One region of the Ornithinibacillus bavariensis genome, then DNA from elsewhere that is predicted to be linked to it. Evidence: a T-box and tRNA genes for the amino acid it is inferred to sense, from the RefSeq annotation. Region 1 holds a T-box; the other holds one or more tRNA genes.

Region 1 (10,401 bases):
GTAAACGGTATATTAACCTTTAGCAGTGGTTTAGGAGACCCGGTAAGCTGGATATTTATCATCATAGGATTTCCAATTGCATTTTGGTTTACGAAAAGCCGTATGGACAAGCACGTCGTTGATAAAATCCGATATGATCAGATTTATGATGTTACACTTCAAATCAAAGGGATACGTTTTTCCACTACTGGATATGTAGATAGTGGAAATCAATTAGTAGATCCTCTAACCAAAAAACCAGTCATTATCTGTGATGAATCATTTTTACAGCAATGGTTTCAGGAGGATGATTGGATAAAGTTAAAAGGGGCATTTGAAAATTTTGATATCGAAAAGATTCCGGTAAGTTGGGAGAGGTATGTTCAAATAGTTCCATTTCATGGTGTAGAAGGAAAGAGTAACTTTTTATTTGCTCTAAAACCAGAAGAATTATCCATAAGGTATGGTGAACAAAAAATTATAGCAACAAAATTATTAGTGGGAATCCAATTTTCAACTCTAACAAAGGATCAGAGCTATCACTGCCTACTTCACCCACAAATTATAAAACTGGCAACTATTCATTCAGCATAAAGTAAAAAGGAGCGATATCTGTGGTAAAACATAAAATGAAGATGCGGATTTGGTGGTATAAATTATTAAGAAAGCTAGGAATAAAGTCTGAGGAGATTTATTATATTGGAGGAAGTGAAGCATTACCCCCACCCCTTTCTAAGGAAGAGGAAAGCGAATTACTTGTCTTATTAACGAAGGGAGATTCTACCGCACGTTCTATTCTAATAGAGCGTAATCTCAGGCTAGTGGTATATATTGCACGTAAGTTTGAAAATACTGGAATTAACATAGAGGATTTAATTAGTATTGGAACTATCGGATTAATAAAAGCTGTGAATACATTTAATCCAGAAAAAAAGATTAAGCTTGCTACATATGCCTCAAGATGTATAGAAAATGAGATTTTAATGTATTTACGAAGAAATAATAAGATAAAATCTGAAATCTCTTTTGATGAGCCTTTAAATATAGACTGGGACGGTAATGAACTTCTACTATCTGATGTTTTAGGTACAGATGATGATATCATTACGAAGAATTTAGAAACAAAGGTTGATAAGCACTTACTTCAAAATGCCCTGGCTCAATTAAATGCTAGAGAAAAGCAAATTATGGAATTGAGGTTTGGTTTGGTTGGTGAAGAGGAAAAAACACAAAAAGACGTAGCAGATATGTTAGGAATATCTCAGTCCTATATCTCACGTTTAGAGAAGAAAATTATTCGACGCTTAAAAAAAGAATTTAATAAAATGGTATAGCCTTGGTAGCACTACATTTGCTAGGTTATAGCACTCTTTTTTAGCAATTTTCCCCTGCATAAATTTCCCTTCTAGGGGAGATACTGTCCATGAACAGCATCTCCAACTGGGAGGGTACAGAATGACTAGACATAAAGTTGTAATATGTGGTGTTGATACATCGAAACTACCTGTTCTAACAAATGAAGAAATGCGAAAGCTGTTTGTTAAAATGCAGGAAGGGGATTTACTTGCAAGAGAGGAATTAGTGAATGGAAACTTACGTCTTGTTCTAAGTGTTATTCAACGATTTAATAATCGTGGAGAATATGTTGACGATTTGTTTCAGGTTGGTTGTATTGGGTTAATGAAATCAATTGATAATTTTGACTTAAGTCATAATGTTAGATTCTCAACCTATGCAGTTCCAATGATTATTGGTGAAATCCGTAGATATTTACGAGATAATAATCCAATCCGTGTTTCAAGATCATTACGTGATATTGCTTATAAAGCATTACAAGTAAGAGAAAAGCTTATAAACAAAACCTCGAAAGAACCAACCCCTGCAGAAATAGCTGAGGAGATGGGTGTTCCCCATTCAGATGTTGTCTTTGCTATGGATGCGATACAAGATCCAGTATCATTGTTTGAACCAATTTACAATGATGGTGGGGATCCAATTTATGTTGTGGATCAAATAAAAGATGATAAGGATAAGGATGATACTTGGGTTGACAAGCTTTCTTTAAAAGAGGGCATGGTTCAATTAAATGAACGTGAAAAAATGATTCTAAACAAGCGCTTTTTCCAGGGCAAAACACAGATGGAGGTTGCAGAAGAAATCGGGATTTCACAGGCACAAGTCTCACGTCTAGAAAAAGCTGCAATTAGTCAAATGAATAAACAGATGTTTGAATTATAATGTGATGTGGTCAAAAGAGCAGACAATGACGTCTGTTCTTTTTACTTTTTATCCTTAGATTGAAAGTTACTGCTGCTTAACTAGGGAGTTATAAACGAGGTAAACAAGTTTTTTGTTGATGGTTGATATTACTGCCGAATTTACGAGATTCACTAGAGAAACGGTCACCAAAGAAGCTATTGCTTACCGAAAAAAGCAAATCGCAAGCTGAACGGTCACCAAAGAAGCTATTGCTTCCCGAAAAAAGTAAAACCCAAGCTAAACGGTAAGCAAAGGAGCTATTGTGTCCCGAAAAAAGCAAATCGCAAGCTAAACGGTCACCAAAGAAGCTATTGCTTACCGAAAAAAGTTAATCTCTTCCTTTAATCACGCACCATAACAGCAATTACCTCACAAAAACACATAAACTCAGCAAGAAAGTTAAGCATTTGTTTTACTTGTAATGTGATAATCAACCCCATACTCCCCAGATTTTTTGATAGAAATAGAAAGAATAGCTTCCTGCTTCCTCTTTCTTTCTTAACTGAATGAAGTAACCGCCTAGTGCATATACATTTTCTAAAAGGTGGGGTGTATTCGATGATTAAGTTGTCAGAGCTTCAAGTGAAAGAAGTGATTGTTGTTAATGACGGAAGAAGACTAGGTCATATTTCTGATTTAGAAATTGATCCAGACCGTGGTAGAATAATAGCATTAGTCATTTACTTGCGTGAGAAAAAAGGTGGTTTTTTTGGAAAGCCAGACGAATTAATGATATATTGGGAACAAATCGTCACGATAGGTTCTGATGTTATACTCGTAAAGGATATTGATGGGCCTAAGCTTTACCTAGAGGAATAATACTACGAATCATTTCATTCGTTCTTAGGGGGATTACAAGATGGAAGATATTTTTGAGTATGACGGAAAGTCATTATTACATATTAGAAAATGGTCAGACATGGCACCAGCACTTCAAGTTGGATTTACATCTCGAAATGGTGGAGTTAGTAAGGCCCAGTTTGAAAGTAATAATTTTGGGTTACATGTTTCTGATCAATACGAGGATGTTTTAACGAATAGACTTAATCTTGCTTCCTCCCTTCATATACCAGTTGAAAACTGGATTGCGGCGGAACAAGTTCACCAAGGAGCTGTTCATGTTGTAGATAAAGAGGATGCTGGTAAAGGTTCAACCTCCTTAGATACTGCTCTTAAAGGAATAGATGGATTAATTACGAATGAAAAGGGACTTTTATGTACAGCATTTTTTGCGGATTGCGTACCTATATTTTTCTTTGATTCAAAAACTGGATATGTTGGAATTGCTCATGCTGGCTGGAAAGGGACTGTTGCCAGAATTGCTGAGGTCATGACGAATAAGTTAGTAGACTTGGGTGTTGATTTAAAAAGCTTATTCGTAGCAGTCGGTCCATGTATTTCAAAGGATAATTATGAGGTAGACAGCTATGTAAAAGAACGGATACCAGTGGAATTTCAAGATAAAGTTCTAACACCAGTTGGGAATGAGAATTATTTATTGGATCTAAAGCAATTAAATGTAGAAATTCTTGTGCAATCTGGAGTATTTCGTAATAATATAGATGTATCAAAATATTGCACATTTCGTGATGAAGATTTATTTTTTTCTCATCGTCGCGATAATGGGAAAACAGGTCGAATGTTAGGATATATCGGATACAGTAAATAAAATAATATAGGGAGGACCAGGTAGTTATGGATGTCACACAAAATTTACAGCAGATACAAACTGAGATGAAAGCTGCCTGTCAAAAAAGCAATCGAAATTTTGAAGAAATAACCATCATAGGCGTTACGAAATATGTTACAATAGAAAGAACGAGGGAAGCGCTTCAGTCTGGAATCATAAACCTTGGCGAAAATCGTCTAGAGGGCTTTCGTGAAAAATACCAGCATTTTGGTAATGAAGCGACTTGGCATTTTATTGGAAGTTTACAAACGAGAAAAGTAAAAGATATTATTGAAAAGATTGATTATCTTCATTCTTTGGACAGGCTATCATTAGCAGAAGAAATTGAAAAAAGAGCACAGAAGCCTGTAAAATGCTTTGTTCAGGTAAATGTGAGTGGAGAGGAATCGAAGCATGGCTTGAAGCCAAATGAAGTAATGTCATTTATTAATGACATTGCACATCTTACGAAAATAAGTGTCGTTGGTTTAATGACAATGGCACCAAATACAGATGACAAAGAATTATTACATAATGTTTTCCGAGAGCTTCGTATATTACGTGATAAGGTAAAAGAGAGTAAGCTGCAACACGCACCTTGTGAATTTTTGTCAATGGGAATGAGTAATGATTATCCAATTGCCATTGAGGAAGGCGCAACCCATGTAAGAATCGGCTCAAAATTGGTTGGATCTTAAATAAGTGAGGTGGAGACCATGAGTATAAAAAATAAGATTAAAACATTTTTTACGATGGACGATGAGTATGAATATGAATATATTGAAGAAGAAGTAACTTCTACTCAACCAAATCAAATCAGACAAACATCTTCCAATGTGATTGATTTAAAAAGTGTTAAAGCTTCCGCTACTAAAATGGTTCTATATGAACCAAGGACATTCGATGAGGCACAGCAAATAGCTGATAATATTGTGAGTAAGCGTGCAGTTGTAATCAATTTGCAACGTGTGAATCATCAGGATGCAAAAAGAATCATAGACTTTTTAAGTGGGACGATATATGCAGTTAACGGTGTAATACAACGAATAGGTGCACAAACGTTCCTATGTGCCCCTGATAATATGGATATCACTGGATCAATTTCTGAAACATTGGAAGAGGACTTTAATAAAGGATGGTAAGATAATATATGTGGCTTGTATATGTATACAATTTTCTTGCAACTGCTTTACAAGTGTATAGCATAGGGTTGATTATTTATATTTTTATGTCGTGGTTTCCAGGAGCACGAGATACATCGTTTGGAAATTTTCTTGCGAAGATTTGTGAACCTTATTTAGAGCCGTTCCGTCGATTTATACCAACAATTGGTATGATTGACTTTTCTCCGGTAGTTGCTATTTTAGTTCTACAGCTCGCTGGAAGAGGTTTAGTTGCACTTTTTTCCATGCTTCTAAACTGGATCTAAACAGGTGCTTACAATGGATATTTATCAACATTTTCGTAAGGAAGAACAAGGCTTTATCGACCAAGCATTATCGTGGATTGAACAGGTGGAACGTACGTATCAACCTAGGTTGACTGATTTTCTTGATCCACGAGAACAACAAATCATGGAGATGTTGATCGGAACTAGCAGAGAAGATCTTACCTTAACCTTCTATGGTGGTGGAAACTATTCCGAGAGAAAAAGGGCAATCATCGCACCATATTATGAAGAAATTACAAATGCATCGTTTCAATTAATATTACTAGAAGCCTCTTTTCATGAAAAGTTTATATCTATATCACATCGTGATGTGTTAGGAGCATTTTTGTCTTTAGGAATTAAGCGGCAAAAAGCAGGCGATATTGTTGTGGAATCTGGTAAAATACAAATCATTATTGATCAAGAAATATCGCCTTTTGTTTTAATGAACTTAACAGGAATTAAACGTGCAACAATAAAATTTGCAGAGGTTCCTTTTTCAAACCTACTCGAAAAAGAATCCATATGGCTGAATATGGAACGAACGGTTTCATCATTACGGCTTGATACCATTTTGAAGGAAATTTACTCTGTCTCACGTACTGCAGCACAGGACTTTATTCACAAGGGTCTAGTAAAAGTAAACTTTCGAACAGTAGATGACAGTAAATTTGTACTACAAGAAGGTGATATGATTTCTTTACGCGGTAAAGGGAGAAGTAAGTTGGTCGGTATTAATGGACAAACCAAAAAGGATAAATATAAGATCACAGCTGCCCGGCTAGAGATATAGAAAAGGAACTACTTTCTGATATATAATGGGTATCAAGGAGTAGTTCTTTTGGTACAAATAAAAATTATCAGAAATTGCAGGAAATCCTTACTTTTTGTCGAATATTATTGTTATACTTAAATTGCACTTATAAGATACATATAAACTAGGGAGGTTGACTATCATGCCACTAACGCCACTTGATATTCACAACAAAGAATTTACAAGGAGTTTTCGCGGATACGATGAAGATGAGGTCAATGAATTTTTAGATCAAGTTATCAAGGACTATGAAATTGTTATTAGAGAAAAGAAGGAATTAAAGGAAAAGCTTGATCAAATGAAAGAAAAATTAAACCACTTTACTAATATTGAAGAGACATTGAATAAATCAATCTTAATTGCACAAGAAACCGCAGAAGAATTAAAGGGAAATGCTACTAAAGAATCGAAGCTAATCATTAAAGAAGCAGAGAAGAATGCTGATCGGATTATTAACGAGGCATTAAATAAGTCCCGTAAAATTTCTATCGAGGTGGAAGAATTAAAGAAACAATCAAAGGTATTTCGCACTCGACTCAGAATGCTAGTTGAAGCGCAATTAGATATGATAGGCTCCGATGATTGGGAAGATTTATTTGATCTTGAAATGGGGAAAGAGCTAGAGCTAACCAACCACGAGTCATAAACCTTGACCTTTTTAAAAAAGTTACATATAATGCTTACACAATAGGATAAAATATGAAAATACGATGACAGAGACAGTATAAAAGCGGAATGCTGTTAAAGCGAGCTAGGGCTGGTGAAAGCCTAGCACAGCAGGTTTTTAGAAAATCACTCTTGAGTATCCATTCGAATCATTATTAGTAGACATGGACGGCTTATTCACGTTACGAATACCGAGTGAATTTGACATGATTTTCGTGTTGAATTTTTAAGGGTGGTACCGCGAGTCTTCTCGTCCCTTTTGGGATTGAGAGGATTTTTTATTTTTTATTGCTAATTAGTAGTAGCACATAAGGAGGAACTAAAGTGGATTATAAAGAAACATTATTAATGCCGAAGACGGAATTTCCTATGCGTGGGAATTTACCAAATAAGGAACCAGAGCGTCAGGAAAAATGGGAAGAATCTCATCTATATGAAAAATCTTTACAAAGAACAAAAGGTAGGCCTCTTTTTATTCTACATGATGGACCACCATATGCTAACGGAGACATTCATATTGGACATGCGATGAATAAAATTCTAAAGGATTTTATTACTCGTTACAAGTCAATGTCAGGATACCATGCGCCATATATACCTGGTTGGGATACTCATGGACTTCCAATTGAAACTGCTTTGACGAAAAATAAAAAAGTAGACCGTAAAAAGCTATCTGTAGCAGAATTTAGACAATTATGTGCAGAATATGCGATGGGGCAAATTGATAATCAACGTATTCAATTTAAGCAGCTAGGTGTTCGAGGGGATTGGGATAACCCATATATTACATTAACTAAAGATTATGAGGCAGAACAAATTAAAGTTTTTGGTGAAATGGCTAAAAAAGGCTATATTTACAAAGGCTTAAAACCAGTTTATTGGTCACCTTCTTCAGAATCTGCACTTGCTGAAGCAGAAATCGAGTATTATGATAAGCGATCTGCGTCCATCTACGTTGCTTTTGAAGTACAAGATGGTAAAGGTGTATTGGATATGGGAGACAAAATTATTATTTGGACAACAACACCTTGGACAATCCCAGCAAACTTAGGTATTAGTGTTCATCCAGAGTTTAATTATGTAGTAGTTGAAGTAAAAGGTGACAAATTTGTAGTAGCAGAAGATTTATTGGAGCCGGTCTCCCAAGAATTAGAATGGGAGAATCCTACAGTTGTAAAGACATTTAAAGGTAAAGCTATTGATCGTGTAATTGCAAAGCATCCATTCTATGATCGTGAATCATTAGTAATGCTTGGTGAACATGTTACAACAGATGCTGGTACAGGTTGTGTTCACACAGCACCAGGTCATGGGGAAGACGATTTTTATGTATCGAAAGGTTATGGAATTGAGGCATTTTGCCCAGTGGATGAAAAAGGCGTATTCACGAGTGAAGCCCCAGGATTTGAAGGCATGTTTTATGATGATGCAAACAAAGCGATTACAGAAAAGCTAGAAGAAGTAGGCGCATTATTAAAATTAACCTTCATTACTCACTCTTATCCACATGATTGGAGAACGAAGAAGCCTACCATTTTCCGTGCGACAGCACAGTGGTTTGCATCTATTAAGGATTTTCGTGAAAATATTCTAGAAGAAATTAAACAAGTGAAATGGTATCCTTCATGGGGAGAAACAAGACTATATAATATGGTTCGTGATCGTGAGGATTGGTGTATCTCTCGTCAGCGTGCATGGGGAGTTCCTATTCCTGTTTTCTATGGAGAAGATGGAACTGCAATAATTACCGATGAAACGATTGAACATGTCGCAAATTTATTTGCTGAGTTTGGTTCCAATGTTTGGTTTGAACGAGAGGCAAAAGATTTATTACCTGAAGGATTTACATCAGAGCATAGTCCAAATGGTATCTTCACAAAAGAAACAGATATTATGGATGTTTGGTTTGACTCTGGTTCATCACATGCTGGTGTATTACTTCGTCGTGAAGACCATAGAAGGCCTGCTGATGTTTATATAGAAGGAAGTGACCAGTATCGTGGATGGTTTAATTCTTCCTTATCAACTGCTGTCGCAGTAACAGGGAAAGCACCTTATAAAACTATCATTAGCCATGGATTTACCTTGGATGGAAATGGTCGTAAAATGAGTAAATCATTAGGTAATGTTATTGTACCTAGTAAGGTTCTAAAGCAATTAGGTGCAGATATTTTACGTCTATGGGTAGCATCGGTTGACTACCAAGCAGATGTAAGAATTTCGGATGATATATTAAAACAAACATCAGAAGCATACCGTAAGATCCGAAACACATTCCGTTTTATGCTTGCTAACCTTGCAGATTTTAACCCTAATACCGATCGTGTGCCAGAAGCACAGATGGAGGAAGTAGACCGCTTTATGCTTCATCGCTTACAAGAGTTAGTAAAGGAAGTAAGGGAAAGCTATGAGCGATATGAATTTTCACCAGTATTCCATCGCATTCATAATTTCTGTGCGGATGATCTAAGTTCATTCTATTTAGATTTTGCAAAAGATATATTGTATATCGAAGCAGCAGATAATCACCGCAGAAGAAGTATCCAAACAGGCTATTATGAAATTTTAACGACCTTGGTACAGCTATTAACACCAATCATTCCACATACAGCGGATGAGGTATGGGAATATATTCCTGGTGTACAATCAGAGAGTCCACAGCTTACAGATATTCCAGAGCAAAGAGTTATCGAAGGCTTTAAAGGACTAGAAGATAAGTGGAATCACTTTATGGCTATCAGGGATGACGTATTAAAAGCCTTAGAGGAAGCAAGAAATGAGAAGGTTATCGGTAAATCATTAGAAGCAAAGATTACCCTAATACCAAAGGACAACAATACGAGTGAAGTACTAGCTTCAATCGAGCATTTACATCAGTTCTTAATCGTTTCTGAGGCAGATGTGGTAGAGCATAATGAAAATGCAACTGCATATAAATTTGTGGATGTGCTTGTAGAAAAACATCCTGCTGAGAAATGTGAACGTTGTTGGGTGGCATCTGATACAGTAGGTCAAAATGAGAAACATCCAACTCTATGTTCTCGTTGTGCAGATGTTGTAGAGAATCATTACCATGTATAATTAATTATTAAATGTTGGGGGACAAATTAGTTAATGAATTTGTCCTCCTTTTCTTATCATCTCCTGTAAATCATTGAAATTTGCTATAATAAAGTATAAGATAAACTAAGGATTTTCAAAAAACACGTAGATAAAAATCGTATACATCGGAGGATGGGGAATGTATCGTTATTACATACTTGCGGTAATAGTTATTGCCGTAGATCAATTTACTAAATATCTAGTTGTCAAAAACATGGAACTATATGAACAAATTCCAATAATTGATGGATTTTTCTCGTTAACCTCACACCGTAATAGTGGTGCTGCATGGGGCATGCTTCAAGGGAAAATGGGCTTCTTTTATGCGATTACAATCCTTGTCATTGTGGGAGTAATCTATTATTTACATAAGTTTGGAAAAGAAAATAGGCTATTTGCTTTTGCCCTAGCATTAATCCTTGGCGGGGCAATTGGTAATTTTATTGATCGACTACTTCATCAAGAGGTTGTAGATTTCTTTGA
Region 2 (10,401 bases), on a different contig from region 1:
GATAGATTTGATGGTATGGTAGCACGTAAATTAAATATTGAATCTGATTTTGGTAAAGAGCTTGATTCCTTAAGTGACCTTGTTTCATTTGGAGTAGCACCTGGTCTACTAGTCTATATGACAATTTTGAATAAATTACCTGGGGTAGGCTTATCGCTCATCGTGATTTATATTTTATGCGGAGCAATCCGATTAGCCAGGTACAATGTAAAAGAATTCGATGGTGCCTTTTACGGTATACCTATTACTGTTGCTGGCTTTTTGATGGCATTTTCAGTCCTCTTTTCGAATCATCTACCTATAATGTTTTATATTATTCTTACATCTATATTAGCTGTTTTAATGGTGAGTAACATACGTATTCAGAAAATGTAATATCAATGTAGTAAAATTCAATATGAAGAGGTCGTTTTTACGAAAAACTTCCTCATTTATAGTTTTTAATTCAGTGACTGAACCATAGGTTTTATGAAAATACCCTAAAATCGAATGATTCGAAATTAGGGTATTTTTCTTATTCATTTTCTTGGTCATTTTGAGAATCTTGTTCTTCCTGGTCCACTTGATTCGTTTGTTTATCCTCATCTTGCTTCATATCATCCTTTGCTCTATCTTCCTTCAAAGAGAAGTAAGCATCTAAGATTCCGCGTGTGATGTTATGGTTAATAGGCGAACTTGAAGTCTCATCTAGATTTGGCACGATAACTGCTACTGCAATTTCCGGATTATCATATGGTGCATATGCAACCATTGTTAGATTAACAGTTTTTGCTACAAGTTTTCCTTTATCATTGTAAACCTCATTCTGCGCTGTTCCTGTTTTACCTGCTACTTTGAAGTTGGTACCTCTAAAATAGTTATAGGCTGTTCCGCCTGGCTCTTGGAATACTTGGCGGAAGCCTTCTTGTACCCGTTTAATATACTTATCATCCATTACTATTTTATTTAAAACCTGTGTATTCGCAGTTTTATAGACAGTACCAAAGTCTTCAAGCCCAGTGGATGGATTGCGAACCTCTTTTAAGAAATGTGGCTGAACACGATATCCACCATTAGCGATTGTGGAAACATATTGGGCAAGCTGCATCGCAGTAAACGTATCATACTGGCCAATGGCATAGTCCATTAATAAACCAGCACCTGGTTTCGGACCAACATAACCAGTTGATTCATATGGAAAATCTATTCCCGTTTCTACGCCAAGACCAAATTGCTTGAAGTAATTTCGCATCTGTGTAAATGCTGCTGGATTAAAGCGAACTTTCTTCTCAAATTGATAATTGTATTCCCCACCCATTTTCAATGCAATATAGAACATGTAAACGTTAGATGACATTCGAAGCGCGTCTAAATCATTAACATAACCTAAGTCCTTCCATGATCCCTTCGTAGGTGTTCCTGCAATTTTCATTGGGGTATCAAATTCTGTATGTCCAGGAGTGATTATACCAGACTCATATCCAGATAAGATGGTTGCCCCTTTAACAGCAGAACCTGGACGATGTGCTTCATGTAGCACCTTATAAGAAGTATCCATAATCTCGTTCTGTTTCGCATCTGTAAAGCTCTGTCCGGATACAGCGAGTACTTCTCCCGTATTTGGATTCATAACAACAGCAAGTGCGTCACGTAAATGTCTTTCAGCGCCATTCTTTACGGCATTTTTAAGCTCCTGGCGTAAAACTTCATCCACCTTATCTTGAAATTCCATATCTACCGTTAGGATTACATCTTTTCCACTTTCACCAGGAACAACAACATCAGAATCCAAAATAACTCCACTATTACTCATCGTGTATTGGACCTGCTCTTTTCGTCCTCTTAGGAAGTCTTCATATTCTTTCTCTAATCCCGTATCACCAACTCGGTCATTTCTGCTATACCCTTTTGCAAGATAGTAGTCGATATTTTCAGCAGGCAGACCTGCTTTTTCAGTCGTAATCTTACCAATGATATTACGGAATGTGACATCATACGGATATTCACGAACCCAGTCAGTCGTTGCATTAATTCCAGGTAGTTCTGCTAGATGCTCTGCGACTCTAGCATATTCCTCAGGAGTTACCTCTTCACTTTTTACGATTTGTGGTGTTAGAGAATATGCTCGATCAAGTTCTTTTTTAATGAGGATAATTTCTTTATCTTGCTCAGTAATCTGATCATATTCTTCTTTAGTAATCCGTTCTAGAATCTCATTATATTGCTCTGAGTTATCCATCTCTTTTGCCTCTTCAAGTGGCAATTTTTTTAGAGCTTCCTTTTCATTCAACAAATACCAATATTCTTTTTTATCCCGTTCCGTAATTTTTTTGAGTTGCTTTTTCTTTTCCTCAGGATCTTTTTTAAACATGTCAATATATTCCGCAAGTTTTTGAGCCACTTCTAACCTGTCTTTTGCTTGAACACCCTTTGGGGGCGTGTATGTAATAGCATACATTGGTTTATTCTTCGCAATGACATTGTAATTGCGGTCATATATTTCTCCACGTGGTACTGGAATTTTTGTTATATCCTTTGTCGTTTTTTCAATTTCTGTTTGAAAAGCTTCCCCATTCAATATTTGAACAATACCAAGCTGTATGATTAGTACAGCAAATAATAAAAACACGATAAAAAATAATATATTTAAACGGAAGGGAAGTTGTGCTTTTTTCTTCTTATTTTGGACCTTCTTCATTACTCTCCCCCATAACTTGTTATTAGGTAATCTATTTATTTATTATAGCATCTTTTCTTACTTATTATCGATTTTTTTCGTCGGTAACTCGGTCTTTTATCAATATTTCTTTTTTATTCGTTCCAGTAAGGAATATATTACGTACGAATAAATAAATACCTAAATGCATGGCCCCAAAAAACACAAGCAGGAGTGGGATGATTTTTCCCTCATTAAACAATGTTATTCCAAGAATAAAAGCGAGAATAGAAACAACTCTACCAATGTTTGAATACAATTCCCGAACAACAATATATTCTATTCTAAGATCAGCAGCTTTCCAAGCTTTTCCGATAACATCATAGGTCATGGAGAAATATGGTACATTCATAATCGGGTATGCAATTCCAATGATGATACCGTACACAATTAAAGTTGCATAGCTCGCATGAAATAAAATAATAAATAAGGAGAGATAAAGCATAAGACTTCCAATTAATATTGCTTTCTTACGTTTCGATGGTTTAATAAATTTAGTGGCCAAAAAATAAAAAATGAAGGAAAAGCCAGAAAAAGCTAAGTTAAATGTTCCAAGGGATAACTCACTTTGGGTGACAATATATACCCAGATCGTTATGACGAACATGAAAATACCTTCACGCAATCCTTGAAATAAATGTGCATTTAAAATTCGATTCCAATTACGGTTGTTCTTTCTTTCCTGAACGACTCGTCTAAATAAGTATACCCCCTCTGCTGGCCTTCTCTTTAAGAAAAAGCTACATATTACTGCACAAATAAATAGGACAAAAGATGAAGTGAAAATTGTACTATAACCAATATTCGCATCCATTTTTGAAATAATATAGCCAGCTGTAAACGGGCCGATCATCCCTCCAAATGACTGTAATACCCCTAAAAACCCATTAAAAAAATCTCTTGTTTCTGGCTCTGTAATTTCAAAGGTTAACACATTAAATGCCAGCCAATAAAAGCCATAACCGATACCAAGTAAGCTACCTAACATAAAATTAAAATGGGCAGATTTTTCTCCAATCATTAAAACACATAAAAAAAAGATTGATAAAAATATTACCCCCAACCTTAAAACGATGACTCGGTCTACCTTTTTAGCAATTTTTCCCGCAACGATAAACGTAATTGGTTGGAAAACAGAGGTAGCTAAATTATATACCGCAATCGTATAATAGTTGCCGGCTGCTTGTTTCCATAAATAAATATTTACAAATGTATTAGATAAATATATGCCTAATGAATACAACCCACCTATAATCAACAAAAGAACTAAATCTCGATTGATTTCTGTCTTTCCCAAAACATATTGCAACGTTTTATTCATATTGTAATGCTCCTTTTCTCTTTCATTAGTGTAATCAATTCATTTTCAGATATTCAAAAAGAAAGAGAAAAAGGGCCTGACTATAAATAGCCAAGCCCTAGAGCATTATATGAATCAAAACGACATTATTTTGCTGCTTCGTAATTCTTTGTAACTTCATCCCAGTTAACTACATTCCAGAATGCAGAAACATAATCAGGACGCTTGTTTTGATAATTTAAGTAGTAAGCATGCTCCCAAACATCAAGACCTAATAAAGGAGTTTTACCTTCCATTAAAGGAGAATCTTGGTTTGGTGTGCTAGTTACTTCTACTTCACCATTATTTAGTACTAGCCAAGCCCAGCCAGAACCGAAACGGGATTTTGCAGCATTTTCGAATTCTTCCTTGAACTTGTCAAAGCTGCCAAATTTAGCATTGATTTTATCAGCTAATTCACCAGTAGGTTCTCCCCCACCATTTGGAGATAAGACTTTCCAGAATAGGCTATGGTTAGCATGGCCACCACCATTATTACGTACTGCTGTACGAATACTTTCAGGTACTGCGTCAAGATTACTAATTAGGTCTTCAAGAGATTTACCTTGTAGATCTGATTGTCCTTCAAGAGCAGCATTCAAGTTAGTTACATAAGTATTATGATGCTTTGTATGGTGGATATTCATTGTTTCTTTATCAATTGTTGGCTCTAATGCATCATATGCATAAGGTAATTCAGGTAATTCAAATTTTGCCATAACAAGTTCCTCCTTATTAATAATTTGAGTATAAGGATATAATATCCTCTACAAGCAAGATTATCAGAGCTTTCCAGTTCTTGCAAATTATATGCCCAATAGGCATTGGCAACGATTACAGTGAACTTTGGAAGGAGAAATGATGCAATGGTATTGGATTATAGAAGCATGGGCTTTGTTGCTATAAAGATTTATTTTAATAAAATTTTATTTAGACAATTTGAGGCTAAATAGTGGGGAGTTTGTTTATTAGGAAGGATCTGTTGGACAGTGTTATTGAAATTATTGCGTGGTTGGTTGGTTTATTAGCATATTGCAATTAGACACTGTTAGTGGCTTTACTGCTTTTTCAGTCTATTAGAACTTGTCTATTAGACACTATTAGTGATTTTTGGCTTTTACAGTCTAATAGTACCTGTCTATTAGACACTATTAGTGATTTCTGGCTTTTTCAGTCTATTAGAACCTGTCTATTAGACACTATTAGTGATTTTTGGCTTTTTCAGGCTATTAGAACCTGTCTATTAGACATTATTAGTGATTTTTGGCTTTTTCAGTCTATTAGAACCTGTCTATTAGACACTATTAGTGATTTTTGACTTTTTTAGTCTATTAGAACCTGCCTATTAGACACTATTAGTGATTTTTGACTTTTTTAGTCTATTAGAAGCTGCCTATTAGACACTATTAGTGATTTTTGACTTTTTTAGTCTATTAGAACCTGCCTATTAGACATTATTAGTGATTTTTGGCTTTTAAAGTCTATTAGAAGGAGTTTATTAGACATTTTTAGGGACCTCACTGCTTCTTAAGTCCTCTATTAAACAATATTAGTGACTTTATTTGCTTCTTCAATATAATAGAACCGAATGATTAAACAGGAATAAAAACATTTTAAACCAAAACACAAAAAAACAAGCCTTAGCTTGTACAAAATGGTGGCTCGGGACGGAATCGAACCGCCGACACATGGATTTTCAGTCCATTGCTCTACCGACTGAGCTACCGAGCCTTATTGATTTTTTTTAAAAAATATGTATGGAGGAGGTAGAGGGATTCGAACCCCCGCGCGGTTTGACCCGCCTGTCGGTTTTCAAGACCGATCCCTTCAGCCAGACTTGGGTATACCTCCGAGTTTAAATGGTGGACCCTGCAGGACTCGAACCTGCGACCGATCGGTTATGAGCCGATAGCTCTAACCAACTGAGCTAAGGGTCCTTAATATGGGGCGATCGGTGGGAATCGAACCCACGAGTGCCGGAGCCACAATCCGGTGCGTTAACCACTTCGCCACGACCGCCAAGATGTTATTACTATGATAGAAAATGGTAGCGGCGGAGGGGATCGAACCCACGACCTCACGGGTATGAACCGTACGCTCTCGCCAGCTGAGCTACGCCGCCATTTTGTAATTGGCTCCACAGGTAGGATTCGAACCTACGACCGATCGGTTAACAGCCGATTGCTCTACCACTGAGCTACTGTGGAATATTATTTATCACAGTACCTAAACAGTTTTAATTCAGTAGAAAGTAGTGATTTCTCATCGTACTACTGATTGATGAGCACCCTCACACGTCAACAATCTTACACAATGCTAGAGTCCTACTTTACCGCTGAACTACTGTGGAATTAAGATAGATTATTTTCACTTTTATGACCACCTATTTCAGTGGCACAAAATATAATTTAACATAATTCGAAGTACATGTCAACAATTAACTTTTACAAGATATGTATTAAAACGACAATAAATAATATAGCATCTTTCTAATTTTTTTTCAACAATAATTTGCAAAAATTTGTTTCTAATCCATGAAATCCTTATCGCACCTTAATCTTTAAATAATGATGGACAACAGCATTTTCATATGCGCCATATATTTCATACATAAATGTTCCAGATTTGGTTGGCGCAGTAAACGTATACGTATTCAAATCAATATCAACTTTATCCAATCTTTCATAATCCTTCAATTGGAAAACAGTTATATGATTAGGATTTTGGTTGAGGAAATCAAGTGTTACTAGATCTTACTTCTTGATCTTTAATGTATCAAGCATATTGTCTATATCATCTGGAAATACATCCCCCATCGCTATAGTTGTACCATCCTCTAGATCAAAAGTGCTTGTTCCATTTATAACCTTTACCTTTTCTTTTCCAACGACAGCATAGATGCAAGGGAATTTAGTTTCCTTACATTTTTCTATTGAATGAATAGTTTTTCCTCTATCAAAAACTACAACAGTAGCTACTATGACCACTAATATGATTAAAGGTATAATCCAAATTTTCCTCATCAAGCCTCCCCCTTTTCTCTCCATGCTTCACCTAGATGGTCTCTAAATAACCACATGTTAAATATTTTTTCTTTGAACTGATCTTTCTTTCCAAATAACAGCAATATTATTTGATAAAGATTTTAATTTCATCTTTGTATTTCGCCACTAGTTCATTTAATACTTTGTTTCCCTGTTCGTTATATTCATCGATGTCATCAATATCTCCTTGAAATTCACCTACTATTTCTTGTACATAAGCATTCATATAGGCCATACCCTCTGAAGTCGCTTCAATATATTTCTTATAATAATCCTCAGGCTCCATTCCAAGCTTTTTAGCTTGTGAATCAGCAAAATTACGAATCATCTCTGCTACTGGAGAAGCATCTTCTTCAGCGGGATAGGTAGGATGCTCCTCAATTATCTCCTGAACTTCCTCCGCGACATCGATTTTCAATTTTCTAGCTTCTTGTATAACCAATACTGCCTTCACTGTACCCTCAATCGCATCCATTATTTTTTCATCAGGATATAGAAAGCGTAAATCACCAATTGTAATTTCTTCTCCCCTAACTATTGCTACTACATCCTCATTTTTGTATCCTGTTGAATTGGAGCATCCAACTAGTATAAAAAACAAAATGAGTAAGGATAACTGACAAAGATTGCGCATTGACTTCCAACTCCATTCAATCACAAGAATGATCATTTATATTGATTATAGTGTTATCGCTATGAAAAGCTAAAGCTAGAATAATAGAACTGAAAATATAAATCTCTGTTATCTAGGGGAACCTCCCTCAACCATCATAGAAAGTAACCACAAGACTAAGGAACTTTAATCATTAATAATTTCCTACACAAATTTCCCATGAGTGCTACCTTAAACTTTATCACAAAATTCCAAATAATTACAATAGAAGAAGTGGTTGCTTTTATTCTCAATTTAGATGCCTTAATGGCATCTAATCTTTAACCCACTTATCAAATTTCCATCTATAAATTTCCTTAAAATAATTTTCCGTCCTCAAATTAATAATTACTCAACGGTTTCCATTTACTTTATCTGTTATGGAATCACTTAATGCTTTACTTAAAATCTCCCCTGGTAGACCGTCTATTTCACATAGTTTTTCCGAAATAAAGCCCCTATTCGTTAGGATCTTCCTGGAAGGAATATTGTTGGGATCAATGATGGCGGTTAGTCGGGTTAAGGCTGTATTTCTTGCTTGTTCTATAAAATAATCGGCTATTTTGCTACCATAGCTATTTCCCCAAAACTCAGGTAAAAGCATATAACCTAATTCCGCTTCAACAGTATTCTCTTCATTTAAAATCAAACGGCCCAGACCAAGGAAAACATTATCGGTAGTTGACACTTTATATGTACCAAATAGTTCGTGTTTTTTATTAAGCTCTAATATTTTCTTATAGTTTGTGTGAGCTTCCTCTAATGGTATAGCTCGCTCAGTTATCATAGCCATTACCGATTCATTTGAAACTAGACTAAAATAATGATCGAAATCATCCGAATGAAACTTCCTAAAATAAAGGTTTGTCATTTAAAATCTCCTACTCTCTCTGGTCTATTTTCCCATATATATTTCGTATATAGTTTGTCATGACCACATCATAATCTGGATAATGAAATTCCAACTCAAACGCTACTTTTTTCGAATGTTGTCGAAACATATCACAGCATATCTGAAATGATTGCCATGTCTCTTTATAGCCAACTAATGAAAAAGTACTTAGTAACCTATCAAAAACCTCTTTGGAAATATGCTGATCGATAAATTTGTAATTTTTTCCTAAACTAAAATTAAATCCCTTCCTTAATCCAATTTCCCATGACATCATACGTAAAAGCTCTGGGCGAAGTATTTGATTAAAGTGATCGATAGCATAAAGTATTTCTTTACGATACAATCCTTTAGCCACATATGTAGATACGCTCCAAAATTCATTACAGCAATCAATAAACTCCCGTTCTGACGGTTTTTTAATCCAATATCTCTCATCACTTGTGACAATCTTATTGGAGATACGATTATCCTTATCAATTAAAAGTTTTACTAATCCATCAGATTCAGAAAAGTAGAGATTGATTTCCTCAAGAGGAACTAATGTTAAATCTATCTTAATACCATCCTTAAAATACATAAGGTAGCTATACCAATTTCCTAATTCGGATGGATACAACTCCATGTCCTCTGGCTTTTGTAGAAAAGGCAATTCCCCGAATTTATTTAACCAATCATCATCCCTCTTATAAAATTCCATATCTGTTACAAAAAAGGTTAAATCATAGTCTTGAAAGTCATCCTTAGGGATATTTTCATTTGTTCTAGAGCCTTCCAATACAGATAATCTGATTAAATCATCTTTTTCTACAATTAAATTAAAGAGATTGAGTACTTCATTTTCGTTACGCAATTTAAATACCCCCAATTCTACCTACATAATATTCTGACATAATCATTCCAGCTCTACAAGTGTATCTCCCACCTATATTTAGGTACGAGTAAGGTTCAATGGTAAAAAATAAAAGTATAAACAAAACTAATCGTCTTACGCTATAATCAGAATATCTATATTTTCAAACGGATGATAATAGAGAAAAACTAACATCAACTCTAGGAGAGAAGAAATGAAACAATATATTGGGGACGGAATGCTCCTTATTACTGCTATTGTTTGGGGAAGTGGTTTTGTTATTACAGCAATAGCTCTTGAATATTTAACCGCTTATCAAGTCATGGCTGGACGCTTCGTAATAGCGAGCATTATACTAGTACTTTTATTCGGCAAGAAAATTATAACTTTTACAAAGTCTGTAATCTGGAAAGGAGCAATATTAGGCTCCATCCTATATGTCGGTTTTGCCTTGCAAACGGTTGGACTGGAATATACGACACCATCTAAGAATGCCTTTTTAACTGCAGTAAATGTAGTTATTGTTCCAATTATTGCTTATATGATATATAAACGAAAAGTGGATCGCTATGAAATTTTTGGATCGATAATTGCAATTATAGGAATAGGCTTTCTATCCCTTCAAGGATCAATGACAATTAATTTAGGGGATGCACTTTCACTTGCTTGTGCGGTAGCTTTTGCATTTGATATCTTTTATACGAATCATTTTGTTAAAAAAGAAGATGCACTTTCGCTAACGATTGTGCAATTCATTACCGCTTCTATTATTGGCATGGTTGTCCTCCTTATTCAAGGTGATGTCCCAACTACGTTTGAAAAAGAAGCCATATATGCAATTCTATACCTCGCAGTGTTTTCCACGACCATTGCATATGTTTGTCAAAATATAGCTTTTCGATATACTACCGCCACAAAGGGCGCTA

The links. A T-box is a leader RNA that pairs with one kind of tRNA and senses whether it is charged. The one in region 1 lies ahead of ileS (isoleucine--tRNA ligase), so its partner is inferred to be a tRNA-Ile.
Region 2: it has a tRNA-Ile gene. The T-box ahead of ileS (isoleucine--tRNA ligase) is inferred to sense a tRNA for this amino acid. The anticodon was not compared.

The regions. Positions count from the first base shown of each region.
Region 1 is NZ_JBNPWZ010000009.1:67,226-77,626, forward strand. It holds gene spoIIGA (sigma-E processing peptidase SpoIIGA) at 1-573, shown strand, start outside; gene sigE (RNA polymerase sporulation sigma factor SigE) at 609-1,313, shown strand; gene sigG (RNA polymerase sporulation sigma factor SigG) at 1,435-2,217, shown strand; gene HNR27_RS14290 (YlmC/YmxH family sporulation protein) at 2,797-3,057, shown strand; gene pgeF (peptidoglycan editing factor PgeF) at 3,098-3,907, shown strand; gene HNR27_RS14300 (YggS family pyridoxal phosphate-dependent enzyme) at 3,934-4,605, shown strand; gene HNR27_RS14305 (cell division protein SepF) at 4,624-5,049, shown strand; gene HNR27_RS14310 (YggT family protein) at 5,058-5,336, shown strand; gene HNR27_RS14315 (YlmH family RNA-binding protein) at 5,350-6,129, shown strand; gene HNR27_RS14320 (DivIVA domain-containing protein) at 6,293-6,796, shown strand; T-box leader at 6,852-7,077, shown strand; gene ileS (isoleucine--tRNA ligase) at 7,141-9,897, shown strand; gene lspA (signal peptidase II) at 10,058-10,401, shown strand, end outside.
Region 2 is NZ_JBNPWZ010000003.1:7,164-17,564, forward strand. It holds gene pssA (CDP-diacylglycerol--serine O-phosphatidyltransferase) at 1-375, shown strand, start outside; gene HNR27_RS06825 (peptidoglycan D,D-transpeptidase FtsI family protein) at 515-2,677, opposite strand; gene HNR27_RS06830 (MFS transporter) at 2,742-4,016, opposite strand; gene HNR27_RS06835 (superoxide dismutase) at 4,142-4,753, opposite strand; tRNA gene HNR27_RS06840 (tRNA-Phe) at 5,690-5,765, opposite strand; tRNA gene HNR27_RS06845 (tRNA-Ser) at 5,793-5,885, opposite strand; tRNA gene HNR27_RS06850 (tRNA-Ile) at 5,895-5,971, opposite strand; tRNA gene HNR27_RS06855 (tRNA-His) at 5,978-6,053, opposite strand; tRNA gene HNR27_RS06860 (tRNA-Met) at 6,080-6,156, opposite strand; tRNA gene HNR27_RS06865 (tRNA-Asn) at 6,167-6,241, opposite strand; gene HNR27_RS06870 (hypothetical protein) at 6,578-6,712, opposite strand; gene HNR27_RS06875 (hypothetical protein) at 6,788-7,057, opposite strand; gene HNR27_RS06880 (hypothetical protein) at 7,164-7,712, opposite strand; gene HNR27_RS06885 (GNAT family N-acetyltransferase) at 8,083-8,601, opposite strand; gene ant(6) (aminoglycoside 6-adenylyltransferase) at 8,612-9,475, opposite strand; gene HNR27_RS06895 (DMT family transporter) at 9,690-10,401, shown strand, end outside.